4 regions of the Duganella sp. 3397 genome follow, and region 4 is predicted to be linked to each of the others. Evidence: predicted binding sites of a transcription regulator. Region 4 holds the regulator's gene; each other region holds the start of a gene.
What was found. The regulator sigma-54, encoded in region 4, starts transcription at its own class of promoters, with help from an activator protein. The targets are predictions, from matches to a motif close to TGGCANGNAANCTGCTTT.

Region 1 (7,092 bases), on a different contig from region 4:
GTCACCAGGGCGATGGATTTTTTGACGCACCGGTATCGGCGCCAGCGGATGGTTGTCGTGGTGATGTCCATGGCCGCCACCATAGGCGCCCGACTCCGGCTCGAACGCAGCCATCTCTTCGACCACCGCCGCGCCCAGCCCCGCCAGCATCTCCTTCAGCACTGCATCCGCCCGGATGCGCAGGAAGCCGTCGCCCACCTGGGCCTGGGTGTGGCGGTTACCGAGGTGGAAAGCACAGCGCAACAGCGTGTGGGCATCCACACAGGTGACCTTGTAGGTCGGCTCAAAGGCCGCCACCACCGCGATCACGCGTCGGTCTTCGCCGGTGAGCAGGTCGCCGTCGCGCAGCACGGTGCCGCGCGAGGTGAACACGGCCACGTCCTCACCGTTGTCGAGCGTGGCGCGCAGCCGGCATTTTTCGCGCAGTTCGTACGGCAGCACCAGCCGGGCTGCAATGGGGCCGGCTTCGGCCGCTGAAATTTTGGTATGGAAAGTGAACATATCGCTTACTTGGAACAGGATTAGAACAGGAAGTAACGCTGCGCCATCGGCAGCACGCTGGCCGCTTCGCAGACCAGCAGTTCGCCATTGGCGCGCACTTCGTAGGTTTCGGGGTTGACGTCCATTTTTGGCGCCAGGTCGTTGTGGATCATGTCGGACTTGCGCAGCGCGCGCATATTCTTCGCCACGATCAGCGTTTTATTGAGCTTGAGCCGTTCGCCGATGCCGTCGTCGAACGCCGACTGCGAGACAAACGTAAACGACTTTTTCAGGCCGCCGCCAAAGGCGCCGAACATCATCCGGTAGTGCACCGGCTGCGGCGTCGGAATCGAGGCGTTCGGGTCGCCCATCGGCGCGGCGGCGATCATGCCGCCCTTGATGATGGTCGATGGCTTGACGCCGAAGAACGCCGGCTTCCACAGCACCAGGTCGGCGATCTTGCCCACTTCGACCGAGCCCACTGCATGCGCGATACCGTGGGTGATGGCCGGGTTGATCGTGTACTTGGCGACGTAGCGCTTGACGCGGAAGTTGTCGTTGTCGGACGAGTCCTGCGGCAGCGAGCCGCGCTGCACTTTCATCTTGTGCGCGGTCTGCCAGGTGCGCAGCACCACTTCGCCCACCCGGCCCATGGCCTGCGAGTCGGACGACATCATCGAGATGGCGCCGATGTCGTGCAGGATGTCTTCGGCGGCGATGGTCTCGCGGCGGATGCGCGATTCGGCAAAGGCCACGTCTTCCACGATGGCCGGGTCGAGGTGGTGGCACACCATCAGCATGTCGAGGTGTTCGTCGAGCGTGTTGACGGTAAACGGCCGGGTGGGATTGGTGGAAGATGGCAGCACGTTCGATTCGCCCACGGCCGCGATGATGTCGGGCGCGTGGCCGCCGCCCGCCCCTTCGGTGTGGAAGGTGTGGATGGTGCGGTCCTTGAAGGCGGCGATGGTGTCGGCCAGGTAGCCGCCTTCGTTGAGTGTGTCGCTGTGAATCGCCACCTGCACGTCCATCTCGTCGGCTACCGTCAGGCAGTTGTCGATGGCGGCCGGGGTGCTGCCCCAGTCCTCGTGCAGTTTCAATCCGATGGCGCCGGCGCGTACCTGCTCTTCCAGTGGCGCGGGGAGGCTTACATTGCCCTTGCCGAGAAAACCGAGGTTCATCGGGAAGGCGTCGGCCGCCTGCAGCATCGAGTGCAAATGCCACGGTCCCGGCGTGCAGGTGGTGGCCGAGGTGCCGGCCGAGGGCCCGGTGCCGCCGCCGATCATGGTGGTCACGCCGCTCATCAGGGCTTCTTCGATCTGCTGCGGGCAGATGAAGTGGATGTGGGTGTCGACGCCGCCGGCGGTGACGATCTTGCCTTCGCCGGCGATGATCTCGGTGGCGGCCGCGATGATCATGTCCACGCCGGGCTGGATGTCAGGGTTGCCGGCCTTGCCGATGGCGGCGATCATGCCGTCGCGCAGGCCGATGTCGGCCTTGACGATGCCCCAGTGGTCGACGATGACAGCATTGGTGATCACGGTATCCATCACCAGCGGGTCGGTGCGGCAGCGCTGCGACTGGCCCATGCCGTCGCGGATCACCTTGCCGCCGCCAAATTTCACTTCTTCGCCGTAGATGGCGTAGTCTCTTTCGATTTCGATAAACAGTTCGGTGTCGGCCAGGCGGATACGGTCACCAGTGGTGGGACCGAACATCTCCGAATAAGCGCGGCGCGAGATTGTAGCCATGTCTGCCTTTTTTATTTTTTAGGGGGATTTGGATCGAGTTTTCCCATGACTTTGCCGCTGAAGCCATAGACTTCCATGTCGCCCGACAGCGTGACCAGTTCCACCGTGCGCTGCTGGCCCGGTTCGAAGCGGACGGCGGTGCCGGCGGCGATGTTGAGGCGCTTGCCGTAAGCCTTCCAGCGCTCGAACTTGAGCTCCGTGTTCACTTCGAAAAAGTGGAAGTGCGAGCCGATCTGCACCGGGCGGTCGCCCTGGTTGGTCACCACCACGGTGGCGGTCTCGCGGCCTTCATTGAGACCGATCTCGCCGTCCTTGAGTCGATATTCACCGGGAATCATCGCGATCTCCTCGTTCAGGGTATGGGATTGTGGACGGTGACAAGCTTGCTGCCGTCGGGGAAAGTGGCTTCGACCTGGATGTCCGGGATCATCTCGGGGATGCCCTCCATGACATCCTGGCGCGACAAAATGGTCTGCCCCTCGGACATCAGCTGTGCCACGGTCTTGCCATCGCGCGCGCCTTCCATGATGGCGCAGGTGATCAGCGCCACCGCTTCCGGGTAATTGAGTTTCAGGCCGCGCGCGAGGCGCCGTTCGGCCACGATGCCGGCGGTGAAGATCAGCAGCTTGTCTTTTTCTCTTGGTGTCAGTTCCATGTGCTTCCAGTCATATTCGTATTCTTGTTCAGGTCTGCCAGATGCGCGGCGTGATGGCTGCGCGATCGAGCAGTTGCGGGCGCACGCGACGCCACACGGCCAGCATCAGGCGGCGCGCGGTCTCGCTGTCGTCGCCCAGGTGGCGCGCCACCAGCACGCCCCTGGTATGGGTAACGCCGAACCGATGCCCGCCGTTGACCGCACCGTCGGCCGTGATGTCGGCGCGGATGTCGGCCAGCAGTTGATTCATCTGCGCCGCCGGCAGCGCCTTGCCCGCCGCGATCAGCGTGGCGCACACGGTATGGCCACCGAGCGCCAGCGGGCTATCGAGCTGCCCGCCGAGCATGGCGCCCTGCTCCCACCACAGCAGCTTGCCCTCGCGACGGATGCTGCTGCGCTGGGTGATGGTGCCGGTCTCGAACACCTCGCCCGAACCGCGCCGGCCCATGCACAGGATCTCGCAGCCGATGTAGGTGGCGCCAAGCGCCAGCTCCACGTGCTGGTCGAGGGTCACGTCGGCGGTGTCGAAGAAGATGGTCTCCTGCGGCAGCCACTCGAGCGCCGCGTCCTGGTTGACGTGCAGGTGCACGGTCTGGCGTGAGCGCTTGCCGTTGGCCTGGTACCACTTGGCAGCGCCGGGCGTGGTGATGCACGCGTGCGCGCGGTCGCCCACGCCGATATCGATGGCCAGCTGGTCGCCGCCCACCACCCCGCCCGGCGGATGGACCACGATGGCGTGGCAGACTTTTGCGTCTTCCGGGTACAGCGCCTTCTGGACGCGCAGCGGACCGTGGTGGCGGTTGTTGTACAGGCGCGTGGTACCGCCATCGTCCGCAAAGCCGAGCGTGAGGCTGGCCTGCCAGGCGCCGGCTTGGCTGGCTGGCCTGGTGAGACGTTCGCTCGGTGCGGTGCAATCTGGCATGAGGGTTTCATCGACAAATAATGTCGTGTCGTATGCAAACGGCGTGCCAGCGAGCGACAAACATTCGTAGCGGTTTTAGACACGCCACGCACCATTAAGGTGCGTCCGCACCAATGTGGCGCAATTCTCACGCTAAAAAATAAATATTGACATCGAAATCGATTCCTATATGCTTACTAAATCGTTGCACTAAATCGATTTAGTAAGGCTCAGACCGAACGGATCGTCCATCTGGTGCATCGATGCAGTCAGAGCGCACTTATAAAAACCACAACGGAGACAACCGATGGTCACAACGCATTCCGGCAGCCAGCTGCCGCGCTATCCCAACATGAAGCCCATGGCTGCCGCCCTGGCGCTGCTGCAACTGTCGTCCATCACGCAGGCCCATGAGGCCGCCCAGGCTGCTGCGCCGCAGCTGGAACAGGTGGTCGTGTCGGCCAACCGCCGCATCGAAAAGCTCGAAGACGTGCCGCAATCGATCTCGGTGCTCACCGGCGAAGCGCTGGAGCGCAACAACGTGCGCGAGTTCGACGACATCGTCAATCTGTCCCCTGCCCTGACCATTTCGACCGGCACCCAGGTGGGCACCAACAGCATCAATATGCGCGGCATCGGCACCACGTCCAACAACATCGGCATCGAGGGCGATGTGGCCGTGATCGTCGACGACATGCCGTACGCCCAGGCGCAGCAGGCCTTCCGCGACCAGTCCGACGTGGCGCGTGTCGAGGTGCTCAAGGGCCCGCAAAGCACCATGTTCGGCAAGAGCGCGATTGCCGGCGCGGTGGTGATCACCACCAAACCGATCGGCGCCGGTCCGATGAAGGGCAAGCTCTCGCTGTTTCGCAGCAGCGACGACGAGTACCGGGTGCAGACGTCCGTGAGCGGACGCATGTCCGATACCGTCGGTGTGCGCCTGTTCGCCAGCAAGACCAATTTCCCTGGCCTGCTCTACAACCTCACCACCGACAGCATGCAGAACGGCTCCGGCGGCAAGACCTTCTTCGCCAAGGTGCAGTGGCAGGTCACGCCGGACCTCGACGTGCAGCTGGCGCCGCGCTACGACCACACGCTGCGCACCGGGAACACCGCCGCGATCAATTCGATCGGACCAGGCGTCGGCTACCTGTACAACAAGAACTACAAGGCGCTGTCGAACACCGAGGTGCTGCGCGGCATTAACGTTTCGCAGTTCAACACCACCATCCGCAACGACTCGCCCACCGGGCTGGAAGCGACCGATCGCGGCATCGGCGTGCGGGTGAACTACCTGTTCCCGGACAGCTCACCGATGGCTGGCCATGCGCTCACCTCGATCACGTCGGTGGACAACAACAAGTCCAACGACTTCCGCGACAACGACAATATCGACCTGGTATCCACGTTCTACCAGCTCGACCACTTCGGCAAACCGTCGGGCATCAACGAGCGGCCCGAGATCAACGGCACCATGGACACCAAGATGACCAGCCAGGAGTTTCGCCTGACGTCGCCGGACAGCGGCAATTTCCGCTACCTGGCCGGCCTGTGGATCGCCCGCACCAGCATCGACCGTACCTACCGGCGCGGCAATCCGTTCGTCAAGGAGACCAGCTGGACCAACTACGAGACCTCGTCGTCGGTGCTCAACCGCGCGCTGTATTTCAACGGCAGCTGGGACTTCGTGCCCAAACATACGCTCACCGGCGGCGTGCGCCTCACGCGTGAATCGAACGACTACATGTTCCACACCATCGACAGCCTGCTGTCGTCGGCGCCGAACAATGTGCACACCGGCGAGAACTACTACAACGCGCCCAAGCACCACGAAAACTACGTGACCGGCAAGCTCGGTTACGGCTACAAGCTCACGCCCAACACCATGGTGTACGGCACCGCCTCCACCGGCACCAAGGGCGTCGCTTACGACATGACCAGTGGCGCCAACAACGTCAACGTCTTCAAGCGCCTGCCGCTGGCGCCCGAGGAAGCCACCAGCTACGAAGCCGGCTTCAAGGCCAACCTGTGGAACAACCGCGCCACGCTCAACCTGGCCGTATTCAAGACCCGCTTCCGCGACTACCAGACGTCGGCCACCGAGCGCTTCTCGGACGGCAGCCAGGCCAGCGTGTTGTACAGCATTCCAAAGATCCAGACCCAGGGTTTCGAGGCCGACGCCTCGGCCCTGCTCACGCGCGACTTCCTGCTGTCGGCCAACCTCGCCTTTACCCGCGCCACGGTAGTGAACTGGCGCCAGGGCCCCTGCTACAGCGGCGCCAAGGATTGCACCGTGCCCAACGAACTGGTGCCGGGCGCTTTCCTGCGCGACGCCAGCGGCGGCCTGATGCCCAACTCGCCCAAGTGGAAAACCAATGTCGGCGGCGAGTACACGCTGCCGATCAAAAGCTTCAAGACTGCGATCAACGCCAACGTGCGCGCGCAGTCCAAGGTGCAGGGCGCGATCAGCCAGGACCCGAGCCTGAAACGGCCCGGCCATGCTATCGTTGACCTGGGCGCCTCGATCGCCGGCCGCAGTGGAAAATACAAGCTGTCGGTCGGTATCAAGAACCTGTTCGACCACCACTACTCGGTGGGCAACGGCGGCAGCTTCCTGAACTTCAAGCAGACGTCGGGCCCCGATATACGCTCGTATGGCTGGCAGCCAGCGCGCGACGCATTCCGCTATTACACCGCCCGGCTGGACGTCAATTTCTGACCAGCCGCTCAACTCAAGGACACCATGAGCGAACCAAAAATTCAGGATGTCGCGCGCCTGGCGGGGGTTTCCCCGTCCAGCATCTCGAATTTCCTCAACAACCGCATGGGCCAGATGCGGCCGGACACGCAGGCCAAGATCCAGCAGGCCATCGAGCAGCTGGGCTACCGGCCCAACAACGCCGCGCGCCAGCTCAAGACCGGCGTGGCCTCGATGGTCGGCCTGCTGGTGCCGTCGCTGGCCAACCAGTTCTTCGGTGCGCTGGCGTGCGCCGTGGAGGCGGCCGCCGCCCGCCACCACTGCCACGTGATGACCTTCAGCACCTTCCGCGATCCCGAGCGCGAACGCGGCGTGATGGCCGACCTGCTGGCGTACGGGGTGAAAGGCATCATCACCGGCTCGGCACTCAGCGATACCGAGCACCTGGCGGCGATCACCTCGCGCTGCCCGGTGGTCGCCTTCGACATCAAGCGCGACCAGGATTCGGACCAGCGCATCGCCACCGTCTCGATGGACAACGCCGCCGCCACCACGCTGGCGGTGGAACACCTGGCCATGCTGGGCCACCGCGCCATCGCGCTGGTGACGC
Region 2 (7,092 bases), 130 kb from region 4:
CGCTACCAGCAGCTTCGACCGCCCCGAACGCGGCGACCGTTTTGACCGTGGCGACCGCAGTGACCGCTTCGATCGCGGCGACCGTCCCGACCGTGGCGAACGCCCGGACCGCAGCGAGCGCTTCCCGAAAAAGGAACGCATCGTGCGTGCCCCGGACGCCGGCATGGAAACCTTCCGCATCGAAGTGGGCTACCAGCACGGCGTCAAGCCGGGCAATATCGTGGGCGCCATCGCCAACGAAGGCGGTATCGACTCGAAGAACATCGGCCGCATCGAAATCTACGACGACTACAGCGTGCTGGACATGCCGAGCGACCTCGCTGGCGACGTGCTCGACCACCTGGCCGGCATCAAGGTAGCAGGCCAGCAGTTGCGCATCAGCCGTGACAGCGGTGGTGCGCCTTCTTCCGGTGCCGCTGCCGCTGCGCCGTCGGCACCGTCGGCGCCAGCGCCGGCATCGGCGCCGGCTCCGCGCGCCACCCTGGCCCGCGCCGCCAAGCCTGCGCCGGCCGCCGCCGCTGGTCCTGCCGCGTCGCCACTGTCGCGCACCGTGGCCGCTGCCGCCAGCGAGTTCGACGACGAAGCACCGAAAAAGAAAAAGGACAAGCCAGCCAAGGCCACCTTGCCGATGAGCGCTTTCCGCGTGGAAGTGGGCAGCGTCAACGCCGTCACCCCGGCCAACATCGTCGGCGCCATCGCCAACGAGACCGGCCTGGAAGCGCGCCTGATCGGCCGCATCGAGATCTTCGACACGTATTCGATGCTGGAACTGCCGGACGGCATGCCGAACGAGCTGTTCAAGAGCCTGGGCAAGGTCTGGGTCGGTGGTTCGCAGCTGAAGATCAGCCAGGTGGACCGCATGCCGCCGGAGTCGGGCAAATCGACGCCGCCCAAAGCGGCCGCGCCGAAAAAGAAACCGGCGCCGGGCAAGAAATACTGATCCTGTCGTCACGCAGAACACCATGAAAGGGCCGCAAGGCCCTTTTTCTATTTCCGCAGATTATTTCCGCACATCTACGGTGCTGCGCTGCACCAAGAAAAAGCTTGTGAAAGTGCAAACGTGGTGCCTGGCGCGATGTTGGCAAAGTGTTCTCATAGGAGAACGCGGGGTGGCCCGCTTATTGCATGATGACTTGGCACAAATGTGATAAACGGTGCGCTTGACGCGCCTCAACCTGGAGACAAGTCGTTGAACCGGAGCTTAGCCATGACGCCATTCAGTAAGCTGTGGAATACCTTTGTCGATGCGATCAAGCCGCCGCTGTTGCGGCAACACAGCGATGCGGGGACGAACATCATCATGATCGATACCCGGCCATTCACCATGTCGCGCAAGGATCTCTGATGTTACTGCGCAACGATCTGCTGCACTACCCGCAGCCATCGGCGCGCACCGTCCGCGTGTTGTGGATCGACCCCGGCCAGCGACACGCTTACGTGTATGACGTAGCGGCGCGCTCGGCCGAGGTGGAACTGGTTCAGTTGCCGGCGTTGCTCGCCGACTTGCGGGATGGCCGGGCCAGCGTGCTGCCGGCCGATCCCTACCTGATGGTGGTCAGCCAGGAAATGCTGCCGCCCAAATACCTGCAGCTGCGCGCGCGCGCCTGGGACATCATCGCGCCGCTGGTGGCGCAGGAGCCCGACATTTACGATGCGCGCCAGCGCGGCCAGATGATCGCCCGCGCCACCGCCGAACACCAGGTGTCGCACCCCACCATTTACCGCTACCTGCGCCGCTACTGGCAGCGCGGGCAAACCCCCAATGCGCTGCTGCCCGACTACTGCAATTCCGGGGGCAAGGGCAAGGTGCGCCAATCGTCGGAAGGCGTCAAGCGCGGCCGGCCGCGCAAGAACGGCGCCGACGACGGCCCGGGCCTGAACGCCGACGAGGACATTCGCCGCATCTTCCGGGTGGCGATCGCCCGCTATGCGGCCAGCCACGACAAGTTCTCGCGCCTGGGCGCCTACCAGCAAATGCTCGACGAGTTCTTCATCGAACGCCGCATCGACCCCGTGAGCGGCCGGGTGCAGACCGCGCCGCAACGGCGCGCCGCCATGCTGCCCACCTTCGGCCAGTTCAATTACTGGCTCGACCACGACGACGACCGCCCGCCGGAAGTGGCGCGCCGCAGCAGCGGTAGTGGTTCCCGGGCCGGCAGCGGCATCATGGCCGACGCTGCACCTGCGCTGCGCGCCACAGCGCTGTCGGCCCCCGGCCGCCCCGGGGCCAGCTACCAGCTCGACGCCATGCGCGCCGACGTGCAGCTGGTGTCGCGCGCCGACCGCGAGCAGGCCATCGGCCGTCCTCATATTTACGTGGTGCAGGATGATTACAGCCGCCTGATCACCGGCGTGCACGTGGGCCTGGGACCGGCCAACTGGCCGCAGGCGATGCTGGCGCTGGCCAACTGCGCCGCCGACAAGCAGCGTTACAGCCAGCAGTACGGCCGCCGCATCGAGGCCGGCCAGTGGCCCGGCCGCCATCTGCCCGACACGTTGTTCGTGGCCGCACCGCTGGCCGCGCTGGCCGGCGCCGAGTGGGGCGACGGCGGCACGCTGCGCACCAACTTCAACCTGCGCTGCGTGACCGCCGACCACGGACCCGGGGACTGGCAGGAAGTGCTGGCGCGGCGCTTCCGGCTGCTGGCGCCCGAGGTGGCCCATGCCGCCAACGGAGCCAACGCTCTGGTGGTTGGTGCGCCGTGCCGGCTCGACGGCGTGCTCGATGTGGCGCAGTTCACCCGTATCGTCATCGACTGCATCCTGTACTACAACCACCGCCAGCCTGCGCCGGATACGGCGGCACCGGCGACCCTGTGGGACTGGGGCGTGGAGCACCGCGGCGGGGCGCTCAAGACCTATCCGGAGCACCTGGTGCGGTGCAGCCTGATGCCGGTGGCCACTGCCATGGTGAGCTGCGACGGCATCGCGTTCGCCAACAGCAGCTATACCTGCGCGCGCGCCGTGCAGGAGCGCTGGTACGAGCGCGTGCGCCAGCGCGGCGGCTGGCAGGTGAGGGTGGCGCACGATCCGTCCAACCTCGATACCGTCTACCTGCTCGACGCCGCCGCGCCGATGCAGTTCCACGCCTGCCACCTGGCCGACGCCACCGGCGTGCGCCGCCAGCTGAGCGCAGCGGAAATGGCGCACTTGCCGCCCGCTGCTGCAACCAGTGCACCGGCGGATGCCATCATCCGCACCAGCGCTACCGCCCTGGTCAGCTTCGCCGGCTGATTCTCCTTCGCCTTTTCGATCCCTTGCACCGCAATGCACCACCGCCATCTGGTGGTGCGTGCGTTCGCGTACCGACGACTTTTCGGTAACCCGCATCGCCACAAATAAAGTCTGTTTCAGGTGAATAAAGTTTGTCGCCGGACGCGCTCTGCGACGTGCTGCAAGCGGCCGCAATGCGCTACCGAAAAAACTTTGTTCGATGCGGCAGGCGTTGCAGAACAAGGCTCGCTTTGGCGGCGAATGATGTTTATTTGGCTTTCCAATATGGCACGCTGCTTGCTATGAAGAGGACTACGGAGACGCTAGTGACTCCAGGGTTTTTTCAGCACAAAGTCGAGGAAAGCAGATGCAAAGCAAAACAGTAAAACCATTTAAACCGTTTAGCTCTTTTACCCGCAGAGACTTCCTGTACCGGGCCGCAGCGGTGGGCGGCACCAGCTTGCTGTTGACCACCATGAATGCATGGGGCATGGGCATCAACTCCACCGTGTCGGCGCCGCCGGCACTGACCGGCAGCGGCAAGGGCAAAAAAGTGGTGATCCTGGGCGCCGGCCTGGCCGGTCTCACCGCTGCCTACGAGCTGGGAAAACTGGGCTACCAATGCCAGATCCTCGAAGCGCGCGACTTTGCCGGTGGACGTTGCCAGACCGCCCGCAAGGGCTTTGCGCTGACCGAGCTCGGTGGCGAGAAGCAGACCTGCGCTTTCGACGCCGGCCAGTACATCAACCACGGCCCGTGGCGCATTCCGCTGCACCACCAGTCCACGCTGCACTACACGCGCCTGTTCGAGGTGCCGCTGGAAGTGATGGTCAATGAAAACGACCACTCTTATGTGTACTCCGAAAACGCCGGCCCGTTCGCGGGCAAGCGCATGCGCATCAAGGAGGTCAAGGCCGACATGCGCGGCCACGTCGACGAACTGCTGGCCAAGTCGATCAAGAACAAGCAGCTCGATCAAACCCTGAGCGCCGACGACCAGCGCTTGCTGCTCGACTACCTGGTGCACGAGGGGCATTTGTCCTCCACCGATCTGACTTACAGTGGCCGTCCCGGTCGCGGTTACACCGTCTATCCGGGCGCCGGCATGGAGCCGGGACCGGGCAAGGCGTCCGACCCGCTGGGTTTCAAGGACCTGCTCGAATCGAAGCTGGGCAATGTGTACAGCGCGGTGCACGACTTCCCGATGCAGGCCACCATGTTCCAGCCGGTGGGCGGCATGGACGCGATTCCGAAGGCGTTCGAAAAGCGTCTCGGTAAAGTGATCCGTTACCGCGCCGAAGTGCAGACCATCCGCCAGAACGACAAGGGCGTGACCATCGCCTTCAAGGACACTGCCAGCGGCAAGGCCGGCAGCGTCACCGCCGACTACTGCCTGTGCACGATTCCGTTGTCGGTGCTGCGCCAGATCGATACCGATTTTTCGGACAAGTTCAAGAAGGCCGTGGCCACCGTCGCCTACGCCCCGGTGGGCAAGATCGGCCTGCAAATGAAACGCCGCTTCTGGGAAGAGGACGACCAGATCTACGGCGGCCATGTGCTGACCGACCTGCGCGGGATTAACACCATCTCGCTGCCGTCGTCGAACTGGCAAAAGCAGAAGGGCGTGGTGCTCGGCTACTACCAGTACCAGACCGCCGCCATCGAGATCAGCGCCTTGAGCCCGGCCGAACGCGCCGAATTCGCGGTGGCCGCCGGCGAGAAGATCTTCCCGCAGTACCGCAAGGAATACGAGAACGCGTTTTCCGTGGCGTGGCACCGGGTGCAGTACAACCTCGGTGGCTGGGCCGAGTGGACCGACAAGACCCGCGCCGCCGCGTACCCCACGCTGGTGGAAGGCGAGGGCCGCATCATGCTGGCCGGCGAACACCTGAGCTATCTGACCGGCTGGCAGGCGGGCGCCATCGAATCGGCATGGCAGCAGATCGCCCGCATCCACGCGAGGGCCAGCGCATGAAGCCTGTGCTGACAACCGCCCTGATGAGCGCCGCCGCGCTGGCGGCCACCGCGCTGCTGGCCGTGGCGCCGGCGCGCGCGCAAGCCCCGGACGGCAAGGCGCTGTTCATGAAAAACTGCGCGGCCTGCCACCAGGCCAGCGGCAAGGGCATCCCGGGCGCTTTCCCCGCCCTGGCCGGCAGCAAGTTCGTTACCGGCGACCATGCCGAAGTGGCCGGCGTCCTGCTCAAGGGGCGCGGCGGCATGCCGGACTTTTCCGAAACCATCAGCGACCGCGACCTGGCCGCCATTCTCACCTACGTGCGCGGCGAATGGGGCAACAAGGCCGACGCGCTGACCGAAGACGAAATCCACAAGCTGCGCACCGCGCTGGGCGTGGCGCAATTCGGTACCGCCGAAATGTCGAACAAACATTAAAACCACGAGAGAGAACCATGAAAAAAATCATTGCCACCGTGTTGACCCCGATCGCCTTCGGCCTGCTGTGCAGCGCCGCCCAGGCTGCCGCGCCTGCCGCCGAGATTGTGCGCCACAAGATCCCGAACTCGGACTTCCCGATCGCGCTGGCGGTGACCATTCCGCCGACCGCCACCATTCACTTCATCAGCGGCCAGGTACCGGCGGTGGTGAACAAGGAAGTGCCGGGCGACACGCTGGCCGCCTTTGGCGACACCAAGGCCCAGACCGAGACGGTGCTCAAGAAGATCAAGGAAATCCTCGAAGGCATGAAGCTGCAAATGTCCGACGTGGTCAAGATGCAGGTGTTCCTGGTGGGCGATCCGGCCAAGGGCGGCAAGGCCGATACCAAGGGCTTCATGGAAGCCTACACCCAGTACTTCGGCGGTGCCCAGCCCAATTTGCCGGCACGCGCCGTGGTGCAGGTGGCGGGGCTGAGCAACCCTGGCTGGCTGGTGGAAATCGAAGTGGTCGCCGCAAAAAAATAATAAGCGTAGCAGGTCTTACTTTGTAATTTTTTCCAAAAATGGGGATTTAAAAATATGCACAAGACCACTCTCAAGATCGGCGTTGCCGCCGTCCTGTCCACCCTGGCGTTTGGCGCCGCCTCTGCCTACGCTGCACCGGCCGAAGCTGAAGCCGAAGTCGCTGCAGCGGCGGTCGCACCGACCGAAGTCGCCGCGACCGCCTCGGTCATCGTCACCGGCACCCGCTCGAGCGGCATGAAAGCCGAAAACAGCGCCTCGCCGATCCAGGTACTGGACGCCGCTTCGCTGCAGCGCACCGGCCAGCCGGACCTGATCCAGGCGCTGGCGCAAAACCTGCCGTCGTTCACGGCCCAGGCCTTCGGCGGCGACACCGCAAACCTGACGCTGTCGGCGCGCCTGCGCGGCCTGTCCCCGAATAACACGCTGGTGCTCATCAACGGCAAGCGCCGCCACGGCACCGCCAACCTGGCCGTGCTGGGCGGGCCATACCAGGGCGGCGCAGCGGCCGACCTGAACTACATCCCGGTCGCCGCGATCGACCATATCGAAGTGCTGCAGGACGGCGCTGCCGCCCAATACGGCTCCGACGCCATCGCCGGCGTGATCAACATCATCCTCAAGTCGAACAACCGGGGCGGCAATGCGACGGTCACCGGCGGCGGCTATTGGGATGGTGGTGGACGCAGCGCCAGCGGCGCCGTCAACTTCGGCGTTGAACCGTTCGAGAACGCGTACCTGAGCGTGACCGTGGATTCGAAATACCATGGCCACAGCGACCGTGGCGGCATCGACCCGCGCCTGGTCGATCCGCGCAACGTCGCCAACATCCCCGGCATGACGCAAATTTCCGGCTACCCGTACCTGAACAAGATCCAGGGCGACGCCGCATATCACCTCAATGTTTTGGCAGCCAACTTCGGCTGGGACATCGACGCCAACAGCCAGCTGTACTCGATCCTGA
Region 3 (7,092 bases), on a different contig from region 4:
TGTCGGGTTACATGTGATAGGCGGACTCGCCGTGGGTGGTGATGTCCAGGCCTTCGCGTTCTTCTTCTTCCGGTACGCGCAGGCCGATCACCATGTCCACCAGCTTGAAGGCGATGAATGCCACCACGGCCGACCAGACGATGGTCACGCCCACGCCGGTGGCCTGGATCAGCACCTGGCCGCTGATCGAGTAGTCTGGCGATGGCTTGTTGGCCACGTAGTCGAAAATGCCCTGGCCGCCCAGCGATGGCGCAGCGAACACGCCGGTCAGGATGGCGCCCAGGATGCCGCCCACGCCGTGCACGCCGAAGACGTCCAGCGAGTCGTCGGCGCCCAGCAGGCGTTTCAGGCCGTTCACGCCCCACAGGCAGATCACACCGGCCAGCAGGCCCATGATCAGTGCGCCCATCGGACCGACGAAACCGCAGGCAGGAGTAATCGCCACCAGGCCGGCGACTGCACCCGAAGCGCCACCGAGCATCGATGGTTTGCCTTTGAAGATCCATTCGGCGAAGACCCACGACACGGTGGCGGCAGCGGTTGCCAGCAGGGTGTTGATGAAGGCCAGTGCCGCGATGTCGCCCGCTTCCAGCGGCGAACCGGCGTTGAAACCGAACCAGCCTACCCACAGCAGCGAAGCGCCGATCATGGTCATGGTCACCGAGTGCGGCGCCATCGATTCGCGGCCGTAGCCGACGCGTTTGCCGATCACGTAAGCACCGACCAGGCCGGCAACAGCGGCGTTGATATGCACCACGGTACCGCCGGCGGTGTCGAGCGCGCCGTGCTGGAACAGGTAGCCGGCTTTGGCGGTTTCGGTGGCCAGGGTGGCGGCGTCCTTGATCGCATCAGGGCCGGTCCAGAACCAGACCATGTGGGCGATCGGCAGGTACGAGAAGGTGAACCAGATCACCACGACCAGCAGCACGGCGGTGAACTTGGCGCGTTCGGCAAAGGCGCCGACGATCAGCGCGCAGGTAATCGCTGCAAACGTGGCCTGGAAGGCGACGAACATGAACTCCGGAATCACCACACCCTTGCTGAAGGTGGCGGCGTAGGCGAAGGTGCCCTTGACCGGGTCGTAGATATTGTTGAGGAAGGTGCGGTCATGCAGGTTGCCGAAGAACGCATTGCCTTCGGTGAAAGCCAGCGAGTAACCGTAGATGCACCACAACACGACGATCACGGCGAAGATCATGAAGATCTGCATCAGGATCGACAGCATATTCTTGGAACGGACCAGGCCGCCGTAGAACAGCGCCAGGCCGGGAATCGTCATCATGACCACCAGCAGGGTGGCAACCATCATCCAGGCATTGTCGCCCTTCTGGGGCGTTGGCGCGGCAGCGGGTGCAGCGGCCGGTGCAACTTGGGCAGCCGGCGCGGCGGCGGGCGCGGCTGGTGCAGCTTCCGGTGCGGCAGCGGTGGCGGCAGCCACCGGCGCCTCGGCCGGCTTGGCGTCTTGCGCATGGACAGGTGCGGCAAGCGCGAACAGCAGAGAGACCCCAGCTAACAAGGTTGTTATAGTTTTCTTCATCTAAATCCCCTTAAAGAGCTTCGTTGCCGGTTTCACCGGTACGAATGCGGATCACCTGTTCCAGGTTGTACACAAAGATCTTGCCGTCGCCGATTTTGCCGGTGCGGGCTGCGCCTTCGATCGCCTCGATCGCCTGTTCGACGATGCTGTCGTCCACGGCTGCTTCGATCTTGGTTTTCGGCAGGAAGTCGACCACGTATTCGGCGCCACGATACAGCTCGGTATGCCCTTTTTGCCGGCCGAAACCTTTTACTTCGGTCACCGTGATGCCTTGCACGTTGATGGCCGACAGGGCTTCGCGGACTTCATCAAGCTTGAACGGCTTGATAATGGCGGTAATCATTTTCATGAGAGCCTCGCTTAGAAAGTTTTGGAAATGGTGACGACAGCGCCAGATTTACCAAGGTTTTTGCCGTTGCGGCCAACGTAGGCATCGGTATTGGTCTTGATGCCGGCAACGGCAACAGAGAACACGCCGAAGTCCTTGGTCACGCCAACCTTGTAGTCGCTATAGCTGAGAGCGCCGTTGTTCTTGACGTTCTGGTGGCCGGCATGGAGGTTGAGCACATAGCCGTCATAGACGTCGTAGTTGAACTGGCCGTCGAGGTAGCCGCTGTTCTTGCTGTCGGCGGTGCCAAACAGGTTGCTGGTCGAGTGCGAATATTTCACCGAGAACGGGCCGGCGCTGACTTGGGCATACAATTCGAAGGTATTGGCGCTGGTGGCCAGCTTGTTCGACGGGTAAGCGTAGTACAGCGCGCCGACGTCGTAGGCAAAGGTATCGGTGATCTGGCCGCGCTTGCCCGCGTAGATGTCGAATTCATACGAAGCATCGCCGCCGCCGTCCTTGATCCACTTGATATTGGTGGCCCAGGCCCCAACATACACACCGGTGGGGTTGTTGACATAGTCAACACCGCCCTGCACGGCTGGTTGCAGACGGGTTTGCGAAATGCCGCGATAACGGTAATCGCTGACTGCGGCGACGTTATAGGTGATCTGGTTGTCTGGTACAGGTTCGGCAGCGGCAGGTGCGGCTTCCTGGGCCAGCGCCGAAGCGCTCATGGTGGCGAATGCCAAGGTCAACGCTGCTGCTGTCAGGGTCCGGGTCAGGCTTTTGTTTTGGCTCTTCATCATTTTGTCCTTGTAGTTATCGAAACTGAATACAGATACTTGATGCGATGCGGGTAAAATCCTTGTAAAGCGAAGCGGTAAGCATTCCATGGCTTCTATAGCAGAATGCGTGCCAGCTAACGTTGCCTGGTAGATAGCTGCTTGGGCTGCTTTGTCATGGGCGACCGGGCGCCCCATCTGACAAAAGTGACAATTTGGAAGAAAAGTTGGCCGCGCTGCTTGAATTTGCACCACACCGATACACGGACGCACTCCAATGGTGCATCCGCCCAGCAACCAGATCAAGGAATATTATGGATATGAATACTTTTTTTAACGACTTGCAGAACAAGATCTCCAAGGCCGTCGAAAATTCGCCCGCCAAGGACATCGAGAAAAACGTCAAGTCCATGATGACCCAGGGCTTCTCCAAGCTCGACCTGGTCACCCGCGAAGAGTTCGATATTCAGACCCAGGTACTGGCAAAAACCCGCGCCAAGCTCGAAGCGCTGGAAACGCGCCTGGCGGCGCTCGAAGCCAAGGCCGCACCGGTGTCGCCAGCTGCGGTGTCGCCTGCGGCTGCGGTTCAGGCAGAACCTAAAGTGGAAATCGCCAAGGGCGAGGTACTGTAAGCTCGATGCCGGCGGGTGCACCGCCGGCAAATTTACGATGGCGCGCTCGGTGGCGGCTATTGGCCGACGCGGAAGTAGTCGGCGTCGAGATACGCCGGGGTGGCGTTGGGGTCTGCGTCTGTGTTGATTGCGCCGTTCACGCCCGGCGCCTTGGTCGCCAGCAGCCCCACCTGCGCGCCCACCCAGCGTCCCACGCTGGCCGAGAACGGCTGCCCTGCCAGGGTGTACTGCTTGCCGTCCAGGCTGTAGGCAAAGCGCACCACTGCGCCGTCGCTCACCTGCGCCCGCAGGTACAACGGCTGCTGATCCACGGTTGTTAAAACCTGCACCTGCTCCTTGCAGGCGGCGCCCGGTTGTTCGCAGGTCGCCAGCACCAGCTCCCTGCCGGTTTTTCCCTGCTGTACGCCGATCCACGCATATTTAATTCCCAGCACCACCAGGCCAGCGCGGCTCATCTCGCCCTGCACATTGATGCGGGTATCGACCGTGAAGGCCGGCGCCGGGAATTTTTGCGTCAGCACCGCTGCCACGTCGCGCACGCTGCCCCCAACCGGGGCCGCCTGCGCATTGAGCCTCAGGCTGCCCGGCTTGGCGGCGAGATCGTACCAGCCCGGCGCTTGGTTGGCGTTCCACTGCCATTGCAGCCCCAGTTTGGCGGCATTGAATTCGTCGCCTGCCGGCGGCGCCTTTATGCCGCTGTCCTTACCGGCCGGCTTGGCGTGCACCAGCACCGGTTCACCCGTGCCCTTGCCTGCCTTGTCTACACCGATCACCGGCCAGCCGTCGTGCCAGCGCATTGGCTGCAAGTGCACGATGCGCCCGTAAGCGCGCCGGTCCTGGAAGTGATAGAACCAGTCCTGACCTTTCAGGTCGGTTACCCACGCGCCCTGGTGCGGGCCATTGGTGGCAGAGTCGCCCTGGGCCATCACGATGCGGTCCTGGTACGGGCCGGCGATGGTGCGCGAACGGAACACCGACTGCCAGCCATGTTCCACGCCGCCGGCAGGTGCGAAGATGTAGTAGTAGCCGTCCTTCTTGTAGAACTTGGGCCCTTCCAGCGTGGTATAGCCACCGAGCTTGTTGCCGTCGATGATGTCGCGGCCGCGCTCATCGAGCAGCGTGCGCGCCTCCGGGTCCATCTGGCGCAAGGTCAGTATGTTGTTGAAACCGGCGCGGCTCTTGGCCCACGCATGCACCAGGTAGGCCTTGCCATCGTCGTCCCACAGCGGCGACGGATCGATGATGCCTTTACCGGGCAACAGCAGGTGCGGCTCGCTCCACGGCCCGGCAAAGCTGGTGGCGGTAATGACATAAACGCCGAAATCGGGATCGGGATAGAAGATCCAGAATTTGCCGGCATGGTGACGCAGCGATGGCGCCCACACGCCCTTGCCCGGCTGCGGCGTGGCGAACGCCTGCGCCGGCACCAGCTTGGGCAGCGCATGGCCCACCAGCTCCCAGTTGACCATGTCGGTCGATTGCAGCAGCGGCAGCCCCGGCGCGTTGCTGAAGCTCGACGCGGTCATGTAGAACGTGGAGTCCACCCGAATGGCGTCCGGGTCGGAATAGTCGGCGTACAGGATGGGGTTCTGGTAGCGGCCGTTACCGAGGTCGGCAACCCAGGGACCGCTGGCAGGGCTTTGTGCCACTGCCCATGGCGCGCTGCACAGCAGCGCCAGCGTGGCCATGGTGATTTTCATTTTGCCTCCTGCGGTTTGGCAGCTACCGGCGCGATGGTAAAGCTGTAGCTGGCCGGTTCGAGCTTGATGCGGTACTTGACGTGCGGACGGCCGGTGAGGTTCCAGCCGGTGTCGCCGCCTACGCCCGATTGCGCCAGGTCGATCAGCAGCGAGCCGTCGCCGTGCGGCGCGATCTCCGAGCTTTTCCAGGCGCCGCGCTCGCGCAAATACAGGTCTTCGTACGGGAACGCCAGCACATTGACCGACAGGGGTGCTGCACCCTTGACCGTAATACCCGCCCCCTGCTGGTTCGACAGCGACAGCCAGCGCACGCCGGTCTTGTTGCCGCTTTCCTGCGGGCGGCTGTAGCCGTGGTACTGGTCCGCCACCTTGCCCGTGTAACGGCCGATGGCATAGCCGGTGGCGCGGTCAACGTACGATTCCTGCGGGCCGCGACCGTACCACTGCACCGTGTCGAGCGTGTTGTCGTTGTCGAAGCGCAGCCCCAGGCGCAGCGGATCGGGCAGGTCGTCGCGCAGCGGTGTGAAGGTCGCGGCCACACCGAGTACGCCGTCCGCATCAAGCGTATAAAAGGTTTCCCAGTGGGCGGCGCCGGCGCCAAAGCTGTACAGCACTTTCACGCGGTTGCCGTCCTGCGTGACCGCACGCACGTGGCGCTGCTCGGAGAAGGTTTTCCAGACCTGGTGCGTCTTGTCCACGCCTGCGCCTTCGTCGTTGTCGATCAGCCCGCGCCAGAAGTTGGGCGCGCCGCCCTTGAGCAGGGTCTTGCCGTTCACGGTGTAGTTCACCAGGCCGGTCTTGGCGTCGAGCAGCAGCGAGGCCGGACCGGCGGCCAGGCGGATATTGTCGCCGTCGCGCGCGGGCTTGACCGCCTTGGCGGTGGCCACCGGCTTCGATGCCGGCACGGTGACGAACTGCGACCAGCCCACCACCGTGCCGGCCGCCACGCCCTTGACCGAATCGGTACGGGCCTTGGCGCGCAAGGTCACCAGTTGTTCGCCGCCGGTCGAACGCAGCTTGGGCAGCCTGATCTCGACCTGGCGGCTGGCGCCGGCAGCGACGGCCGGCACCGTCAAGGCACCGCGCGTGACCTCGTTGCCGTCGTTGGTGAGCACCCAGTCGAAATCGAGGTCGGACGTGTCGCGGAAGTCGTAGCGATTGACCACCGTGACCTTGCCGGTTGCGGGATCGCCTTCGAACACCAGGGGCGAATAGACTTTTTGCACCTCGTAGTATTCGGGATCGGGCGTGCGGTCGGAGCGCACCACGCCGTCGCCCACCACGCTGTTGTCGCCCACTTTCGGATTGACGTCGAAGCCGGAGGCATAGTAGCGGCGGCCCTTGTCGTCGGTGGCAAACACGGTCTGGTCTACCCAGTCCCAGATAAAGCCGCCCTGCAGTTTTTTGTGGGCGCGGATCACCTGCCAGTAGTCTTCCATATTACCCAGCGAGTTACCCATCGCGTGCACATATTCACACTGGATCATCGGCTGGGTAAAGCGCGGATCGGCCGCGTAGTCGGCCATCTTTTCGATGTCGTCGTACATCGGCGCGTAGATGTCCACGTAGGCGTTGGGCTTGTGGGTTTCGCCGATGGTGCCGTGACCGAGGTAGCTGATCAGGCGGTTGGGATCGTTGGCGCGGATCCACTGCGCCGCGTGCTCGAAATTGGGGCCGGTGCCGGCCTCGTTCCCCAGTGACCAGAAGATGATCGACGGCGAATTCTTGTCACGCTGGACCATGCGCGAGACGCGGTCGACGTGCGCGGCGCGCCACTGCGGCTTGTAGCCCAGTTGCACCTGCTCGCGGTAGCCGGGCACCTTGGAGTGGTCGCCCAGCTGCATGTACGCATGCGATTCGATGTTCGCTTCGTCCATCACGTACAGGCCGTATTCGTCGGCCAGGTCGTACCAGCGCGGGTCGTTCGGATAATGCGAGGTGCGCACCGCGTTGACGTTCGCCTGCTTCATCATCTCCACGTCCTTGCGCATCAGGTCCAGCGACATCACGCGGTACGTGACCGGATCGTGCTCGTGGCGGTTGGCGCCCTTGATCATGATGCGCTTGCCGTTGACGCGCACTTCGCCATCCTTCATCTCCACCGTGCGGA
Region 4 (7,092 bases):
ACCGACGGCGATCTGCGCCGCATGATCGAAAAAGTGCAGGACTTCACCCGTGTCGTGATCCGCGACGTGATGCATCCGAACCCGCGCAGCATTGCGCCGGAAAAGCTGGCAGTCGACGCCGTGGCCGTGATGGAACAGTTCCGCATCAACCAGATGCTGGTGACCGATGCCGACGGCAAGCTGGTCGGCGCCTTGCACATCCACGACCTCACTCGCGCCAAGGTGATCTGATGACCGAATTGACCATGCGGACTGTGCATGAACGCGCTGCGCGCGTGAAACTGATGATTTTCGACGTCGACGGCGTGCTCACCGACGGCAGCCTGCACTACGGCGCCGACGGCGAAGCGCTCAAGACGTTCAACGTCTACGACGGCCTGGGCATCAAGCTGTTGCAGGAATCCGGCGTGCAGACCGCCATCATCAGCGCGCGCACGTCGCCGCAGGTGATCAAGCGCGCGGCCGACCTGGGCATCAGCTACCTGCACCAGGGCGGCCACGACAAGCTCACGCCGTTCAAGGCGCTGCTGGAAAAGACCGGCTTGACTGCCGAGCAGGTCGGCTTCATCGGCGACGACGTGGTCGATCTGCCCATCATCGCCCGCGTCGGTTTCGCGGTGGCGGTGCCGAACGGCCGGCCCGAAGTGCTGGCGCGCGTGCACCACGTCACCACCGCCCAGGGCGGGCGCGGCGCGGTGCGCGAAGTGTGCGAACTGCTGTTGCAGGCGCAGGGCACGCACGCGGCCGTCATGGCGCAATTCATGGTGTAACGGAGACCGGGCATGCGTAAAAGAACAGCACATCGTTGGCCGCTCACCTGGATGGTCGTGCTCGGCGTGTTCGTGGCCGTCGGCACGGGCTGGATGGTGCAGCTGATTAACGAATCGAACCAGGATACGGCGCAGGACAAGTTCCGCAACGAGCCCGATTACATCATCGACCGGTTCAGCGTGGTGCGCATGACCAAGGACGGCAAGCCGGCCTATATCCTCTCCGGCGACAAGCTGACGCACCTGCCGGCCGAAGAAGCATCCGATATCGTCAAGCCCTACATCAACACCTTGTCGGCCGAGCATCCACCGATGACGGTGCGTGGCGACACCGCCCGGGTGGACCAGGACAACTCACGCGTCAAGCTCAACGGCAACGTCAGCGTGGTGCGCCCGGCCAGCGGCAAGAGTGGCGCCGCGTCGCAGGCCATGAGCCTGACCACGTCCACGCTCACCGTGTTCCCGGACGAGCAACGGATGGAAACCGCTGCACCGGTCGAGCTACACCTGGGCAATACGGTCGCCACCGGCGTGGGCATGACCGCCAACAACGCAACGCTGCAAACCCAACTGGGTGGACGCGGCAAGATCACCGTGCCGCCGCGTGCGGCACGCTAAAGGAAGATTATGAGAGCAAGCACCAAGCACACCTTCTGGTCGGCAGCACTGCTGCTGGCGGCCCTGGCCATCCCGGCGCACGCCGAAAAAGCCGACTCCAACAAGCCGATCGAAGTATCGTTCGACCAGGCCGACTCCGACGACGTCAAGCAGATCAAGACCTTCACCGGCAACGTCATCCTCACGCGCGGCACTATCCGCATGACCTCGCCCAAGGCGGTGGTCACGCAAGACCCCGAAGGTTTCCAGTTCGTGGTGCTGACCGGCACGCCCGGCGTGCAGGCCACGTTCCGCCAGAAGCTCGACGGCGACACCGATAAATGGGTGGAAGGCCAGGCCGACCGTATCGAATACGACGACAAGACCGAGCTGGTCAAGCTGATCTCCAAGGGCCGCATCAAGCAGCTCGAAGCGGGCAAGGTGACCAGCCAGGTCGATGGCGAATTCATCTCCTACGACAGCCGCCGCGAAGTGTTCGCGGTCAAGAATACCAGCAGCGGCGAGAGCAAGCCGGGCGCCGGCCGCGGCACCATGGTGATCCAGCCGTCGTCCAAGCGTCCGCCGATCGCGCCGGCCCAGCCGACGTCTCCAGCACCTGCCACCCAGCCTGCGGGGAAATGATATGGAACCGAGTTGCGGTAGCACCCTGATCGTTCGCGGCCTGCAAAAAAGCTATGGCAAGCGCCAGGTCGTGCACGACGTCTCGCTGCAAGTGGAATGCGGCGAAGTGGTGGGCCTGCTGGGCCCCAACGGCGCCGGCAAGACCACGTCGTTCTACATGATCGTCGGCCTGGTGCCGTCCGATGCCGGCACCATCGACATCAGCGGCGTCGATATTTCGAGGCTGCCCATCCACCGCCGCGCATCGCTCGGCCTGTCGTACCTGCCACAGGAAGCGTCGGTGTTCCGCAAGCTGACGGTGGAAGAAAATATTCGCGCTGTCCTCGAAATTCAAAAAGTGGACGGCAAGTCTTTATCCAAGGCTGACATTACCGAACGGCTCAATACCCTGCTGGCCGATTTGCAAATCGAGAAGCTGCGCGACAACCCCGCGCTCTCGCTCTCCGGTGGCGAACGCCGCCGGGTGGAGATCGCCCGTGCGCTGGCTACCAACCCGCGCTTCGTGCTGCTCGACGAACCATTCGCCGGGGTCGACCCGATTGCCGTGATCGAGATCCAGCGCATCGTGCGCTTTCTCAAGGAGCGGCAGATCGGCGTCCTCATTACCGATCACAATGTGCGCGAGACGCTGGGCATCTGCGACCGCGCATATATCATCAACCAGGGCTCGGTGCTGGCTTCGGGCCGTCCGGACGACATCATCGCCGACGAATCGGTCCGCCGCGTCTACCTGGGTGAACACTTCCGAATGTAATCCATGAAACAGTCATTGCAACTGCGAACTTCGCAGCATCTCGCGCTGACACCCCAACTGCAGCAATCGATCCGCTTGCTGCAGCTCTCCACGCTGGAGCTGCACCAGGAACTCGAACAACTCCTTACCGATAATCCGCTGCTCGAACGGCTCGACGATCCGCTCGACCATTCACTGCGCCTGTTGTCCGACGGCGCCATCAGCCAGCAGGCGCCGTCCGGCGAAGCGCCGTCCGAGTCGGGCCCGCAGGAAGCCGCGCCGGCAGGCGAGGCCGACACCTACGACGGCCCTGCTGCCGATACCGAAAGTACCACCGCCGAAGCGGACATGGACTGGAGCGACGCCGGCCGCAGCAAGGCGCCCGACGACGAGGACGCACGCCCGCAGATCGAGGCCCACCACTGCACCCTGCGCGAACACCTGATGGAGCAGATGCGCGTGACCGTGCTCGAGCTGCGCGACCGCGCGCTGGTCGAACTGATCATCGACGCGCTCGATGAAAACGGCTACCTCGAAGAAGCGCTCGACGAGATCCACGCGCGCCTGCCCGAGGAACTGGAAGTCGATATCGACGAGCTGCAAACGGCGTTGTCGCTGCTGCAAAGTTTCGATCCGGCCGGCGTGGGCGCGCGCAACGCGGCCGAGTGCCTGGCGCTGCAAATCAAGCGCTTGCCCGGCATCCCGATGGTCACGCGACGCATGGCCGTGGCCATCGTGGAAAAGCATTTGACGTGGTTTGCCCAGCGCGATTTCAACAAGCTGAAAAAAGCGCTGCTGTGCGACGACGAAGACCTGCGCGAGGCGCAGACCGTGATCCGCCAGTGCAATCCGCATCCCGGTGCGGCGTTCGCGTCCGACGTCTCCGACTACGTGGTGCCCGACGTGATCGTGAAAAAATCGCGTACCGGCTGGCAGGTCAGTTTGAACAACGACGTCATGCCGCGCCTGCGCGTCAACGCCATGTACGCCAACCTGCTCAAACAGAAGAAGGGAGATGGCGGCGAGGGCGCCATGGGCGCGCAGCTGCAGGAAGCGAAGTGGCTGATCAAGAATATGCGCCAGCGTTTCGACACCATCCTGCGCGTGGCGCAAGCGATAGTAGAACGACAAAAGAACTTTTTCTCGCACGGCGCGGTTGCCATGCGCCCCCTTGTGCTTCGCGAAATTGCTGATACACTGGGTTTACACGAGAGCACCATTTCTCGGGTAACAACTCAGAAATACATGCTCACGCCGCATGGCATGTTTGAGTTGAAATATTTTTTTGGTAGCCATGTCGCCACCGAAGCAGGCGGTGAAGCCAGTTCAACGGCGATACGGGCATTGATCGTGCAACTGACAGGAGCTGAAGACCCTAAAAATCCTTTATCCGACAGTAAGATTGCGGACATGCTGGGAGAACAGGGCATGGTGATTGCGCGACGCACTGTTGCCAAATATCGCGAAGCCCTCAAAATCCCTCCAGTCAGTCTCCGCAAGTCTTTGTAGTGCACTGGTTCCTGCGTGCCCGGCATCAATGGGCAACGCACTAACCGTCAGCGACATCTATCTTTAGGAGTGTGTATGAATCTCACCATCAGTGGACATCATCTCGAAGTGACCGCCGCCATTCGTGAATACGTGCAGAGCAAGCTCGAACGCGTGACACGGCACTTTGATCAAGTGATTGATATTGCTGTCATTCTGACCGTAGATAACCTTAAAGAGAAAACCAAGCGCCAAAAGGCTGAAATCAATCTGCGCCTGTCCGGTAAAACGGTCTACGTGGAGAGCCTGTCGCAAGACCTGTACGCTGCGATCGACACCCTGATCGACAAGCTGGACCGCCAGGTCATGAAGTACAAAGGCAAAGTCCAACAGCACGGCCACGATGCGATCAAGCATCTCCCGGATAACTTCGAACCAGCTGCCGCCGCCCTTTAAAATAACGGCGCGACAACACCAACTAAGGGCGCAACCATGGCGCCCTTTCTTGTTTTTGGGATTCCATGAAAATTGTTTACCTGGTTTATACCGTTTCCGCTCTTGCTGTTGCTTCCTCTTCCTACGCCACCACGTGCCAGCCGGCGCCGGCTGCCGTCATCGACATCGACGCCAACAGCTACTACAACGACGCCAACCACTCCGTGATCGACCCGGCGCGGCGGGCCAAAAACATCGCCAGCACCGAGCCGGTCGAACAATTCTTGTCCGGCGTGGCGCGCAACGCCAGCCGCTACCAGGCCAGCGGCAAACCGGCGGACGCCGCCTGCGCCTTGAACTGGCTCGAGGGCTGGGCAGGGCAGCAGGCCATGCTGGGCAAGATGTCGAGCGAGCAGGCGTATTTCGTGCGCAAGTGGACCTTGGGCGGCCTGGCGCTCAGTTACGCGCGCGTGCAGCCGGCCGCCACCCCGGCGCAGAAAAAATCCATCGAAGCGTGGCTGTCCACGCTGGCCGACGCCACGCTCACGCACGCCGATACCCGCAAGGGCAAGCGCAACAACCATTATTACTGGGAAGGGCTGGCCGTGACCGCCGTGGGCGCCGTCACCGGCGACCAGCGCTTTTTAAAATGGGGCCACGGCGTGTTCGACAACGCCATGGCCCAGGTGGCGCCAGACGGCGCACTGCCAGCCGAAATGGCGCGCGGCGCCAAGGCCTTGCATTACCACGCGTTCGCCGCCGCACCGCTGACCATGATGGCGTCCATCCTCGACCTGCAATCGCCAACCTTGGACCGGCTGGTGAAATTTACGCTCGCTGCCGCGCGCGATCCGTCTGCCATGCAGCAGGCCACCGGCTTCAGGCAGGAAGAGGTTGGCGACATGCCGTTTGCAGTGATCTACGCCCGCCACATGGGGCAGCCTGCCGCAGCGCCGGCGAAATTCCAGGCGCGCCTGGGCGGCGATTTGACCTTGCCCAATCCGCTCGAACATCTGCCATCATCGAACAAGGCCACAGGACAACCATGAGCGCACACGTTTTAACTGCCGTCAGTGACGGCACCGCCGTCACCACGCTCGATCGCCCGCGCGCATTGAATTCGCTGTCGCTCGACATGGTGCGCGCCGTTACGCAAACATTGCTGGCCTGGCGTGACGACGATGCCGTGCAGGCAGTCGTCATCCGCGGCAGCACCGAGAAAGCATTCTGCGCCGGCGGCGATATCCGCTTCTTCCACGATCTTGGCCGCGCCACGCCGCAGCAGGGCAGTGCGCTGGTCGAAGATTTCTTCACCGAAGAATACGCGCTCAATCACCTGGTTCATCATTACCCGAAACCGTATATCGCGCTGATGGATGGCGTGGTGATGGGCGGTGGCATGGGCGTGGCGCAGGCCGGTCCGCAGAGCCGGGTACGTATCGTCACCGAGCGCACCAGGATGGCAATGCCGGAGACCAATATCGGCCTGTTCCCGGACGTGGGCGCCAGCTATTTCCTGTCTCGCTTGCCGGGCCGGCTGGGGCTGTACCTGGGCGTCGCCGGTGCGACCATCGGCGCGGCCGATGCCTTGTATGCCGGCTTGGCTGATCACTACGTGCCAGTGGCTGAATTACCGGCGCTGGAAGCCGTATTGAGCAGCAATGGCGGTGCTGGCCTGCCGGGGGCGATTGCAGCGTTTGCAGCGCCCTTCAAGGCTGCTGTGGGGCCAAGTGCGCTGGAACGCGACCGCGCCGCCATCGACCATCACTTTGGCGCCGGTTCGGTGCCAGCCATCATGGCGTCGCTGCAAGCGGACGACAGCGATTTTGCCCGCACCACGCTGGCCATGATGGCCACGCGTTCCCCGCTGATGATGTGCGTGGCGTATGCCCTGCAGGAGCAGGGTGCCGCAATGAGCATGGCCGACTGCCTGCGCATGGAACGCGCAGCCGTGCGCCGCACGCTGGAAAACGGCCAGGTCATCGAAGGCATCCGCGCGCTGGTGATCGACAAGGACCACGCTCCGCGTTGGGAACCTGCTGCGCTGGCCGACGTGACCGAAGCGATGGTCAGGCAGATTTTGGCGCCGGCGTGGCCGGACCACGCCCATCCGCTGCATCATTTTCACGGCGCGGCGTAATCACCTGCTGACGCGCCCGCCGCACGACCTCGCGCGCTGCTGCAATATGAGCGGGGTCGGCGGCCCTGATCAAGGCCGCATGAACGATTTCACTGCTCGCGATGCCGTATCACCACGCGCTCGCTGGCGTGGAAGTACGCCGCCAATTTTTCGGCGATATAGACCGAGCGGTGCTGGCCGCCGGTGCAGCCCAGGGCGACGGTCAGGTAGCTGCGGTTGTCGGTCTTGAACGACGGCAGCCATTTTTCCACGAAGGCGCGGATGTCTTCGAGCATTTCTCCGGCGCT

Region 1: a site for sigma-54 is predicted at 3,837-3,854, ahead of J2X54_RS19185 (urease accessory protein UreD). Genes of this name have one in related genera too.
Region 2: a site for sigma-54 is predicted at 3,500-3,517, ahead of J2X54_RS04155 (flavin monoamine oxidase family protein). Genes of this name have one in related genera too.
Region 3: a site for sigma-54 is predicted at 2,769-2,786, ahead of J2X54_RS21140 (TorF family putative porin). Genes of this name have one in related genera too.

Annotation. Positions count from the first base shown of each region.
Region 1 is NZ_JAVDVB010000005.1:635,441-642,532, reverse strand. Features, by position in the region: gene ureE (urease accessory protein UreE) at 1-501, opposite strand, end outside; gene ureC (urease subunit alpha) at 522-2,228, opposite strand; gene J2X54_RS19195 (urease subunit beta) at 2,240-2,566, opposite strand; gene J2X54_RS19190 (urease subunit gamma) at 2,581-2,883, opposite strand; gene J2X54_RS19185 (urease accessory protein UreD) at 2,912-3,805, opposite strand; gene J2X54_RS19180 (TonB-dependent receptor domain-containing protein) at 4,092-6,503, shown strand; gene J2X54_RS19175 (LacI family DNA-binding transcriptional regulator) at 6,528-7,092, shown strand, end outside.
Region 2 is NZ_JAVDVB010000001.1:944,541-951,632, forward strand. Features, by position in the region: gene J2X54_RS04140 (DEAD/DEAH box helicase) at 1-940, shown strand, start outside; gene J2X54_RS04145 (hypothetical protein) at 1,208-1,345, shown strand; gene J2X54_RS04150 (Mu transposase C-terminal domain-containing protein) at 1,345-3,234, shown strand; gene J2X54_RS04155 (flavin monoamine oxidase family protein) at 3,581-5,188, shown strand; gene J2X54_RS04160 (cytochrome c) at 5,146-5,604, shown strand; gene J2X54_RS04165 (RidA family protein) at 5,622-6,131, shown strand; gene J2X54_RS04170 (TonB-dependent receptor) at 6,186-7,092, shown strand, end outside.
Region 3 is NZ_JAVDVB010000007.1:15,051-22,142, reverse strand. Features, by position in the region: gene J2X54_RS21150 (ammonium transporter) at 8-1,537, opposite strand; gene J2X54_RS21145 (P-II family nitrogen regulator) at 1,548-1,886, opposite strand; gene J2X54_RS21140 (TorF family putative porin) at 1,898-2,671, opposite strand; partial or broken gene J2X54_RS21135 (accessory factor UbiK family protein) at 2,965-3,195, shown strand; gene J2X54_RS21130 (glycoside hydrolase 43 family protein) at 3,339-4,982, opposite strand; gene J2X54_RS21125 (glycoside hydrolase family 2 TIM barrel-domain containing protein) at 4,979-7,092, opposite strand, start outside.
Region 4 is NZ_JAVDVB010000001.1:818,837-825,928, forward strand. Features, by position in the region: gene J2X54_RS03595 (KpsF/GutQ family sugar-phosphate isomerase) at 1-231, shown strand, start outside; gene J2X54_RS03600 (HAD family hydrolase) at 231-770, shown strand; gene lptC (LPS export ABC transporter periplasmic protein LptC) at 783-1,388, shown strand; gene lptA (lipopolysaccharide transport periplasmic protein LptA) at 1,398-2,009, shown strand; gene lptB (LPS export ABC transporter ATP-binding protein) at 2,011-2,763, shown strand; gene J2X54_RS03620 (RNA polymerase factor sigma-54) at 2,767-4,251, shown strand; gene hpf (ribosome hibernation-promoting factor, HPF/YfiA family) at 4,327-4,686, shown strand; gene J2X54_RS03630 (alginate lyase family protein) at 4,752-5,714, shown strand; gene J2X54_RS03635 (enoyl-CoA hydratase/isomerase family protein) at 5,711-6,805, shown strand; gene rapZ (RNase adapter RapZ) at 6,895-7,092, opposite strand, start outside.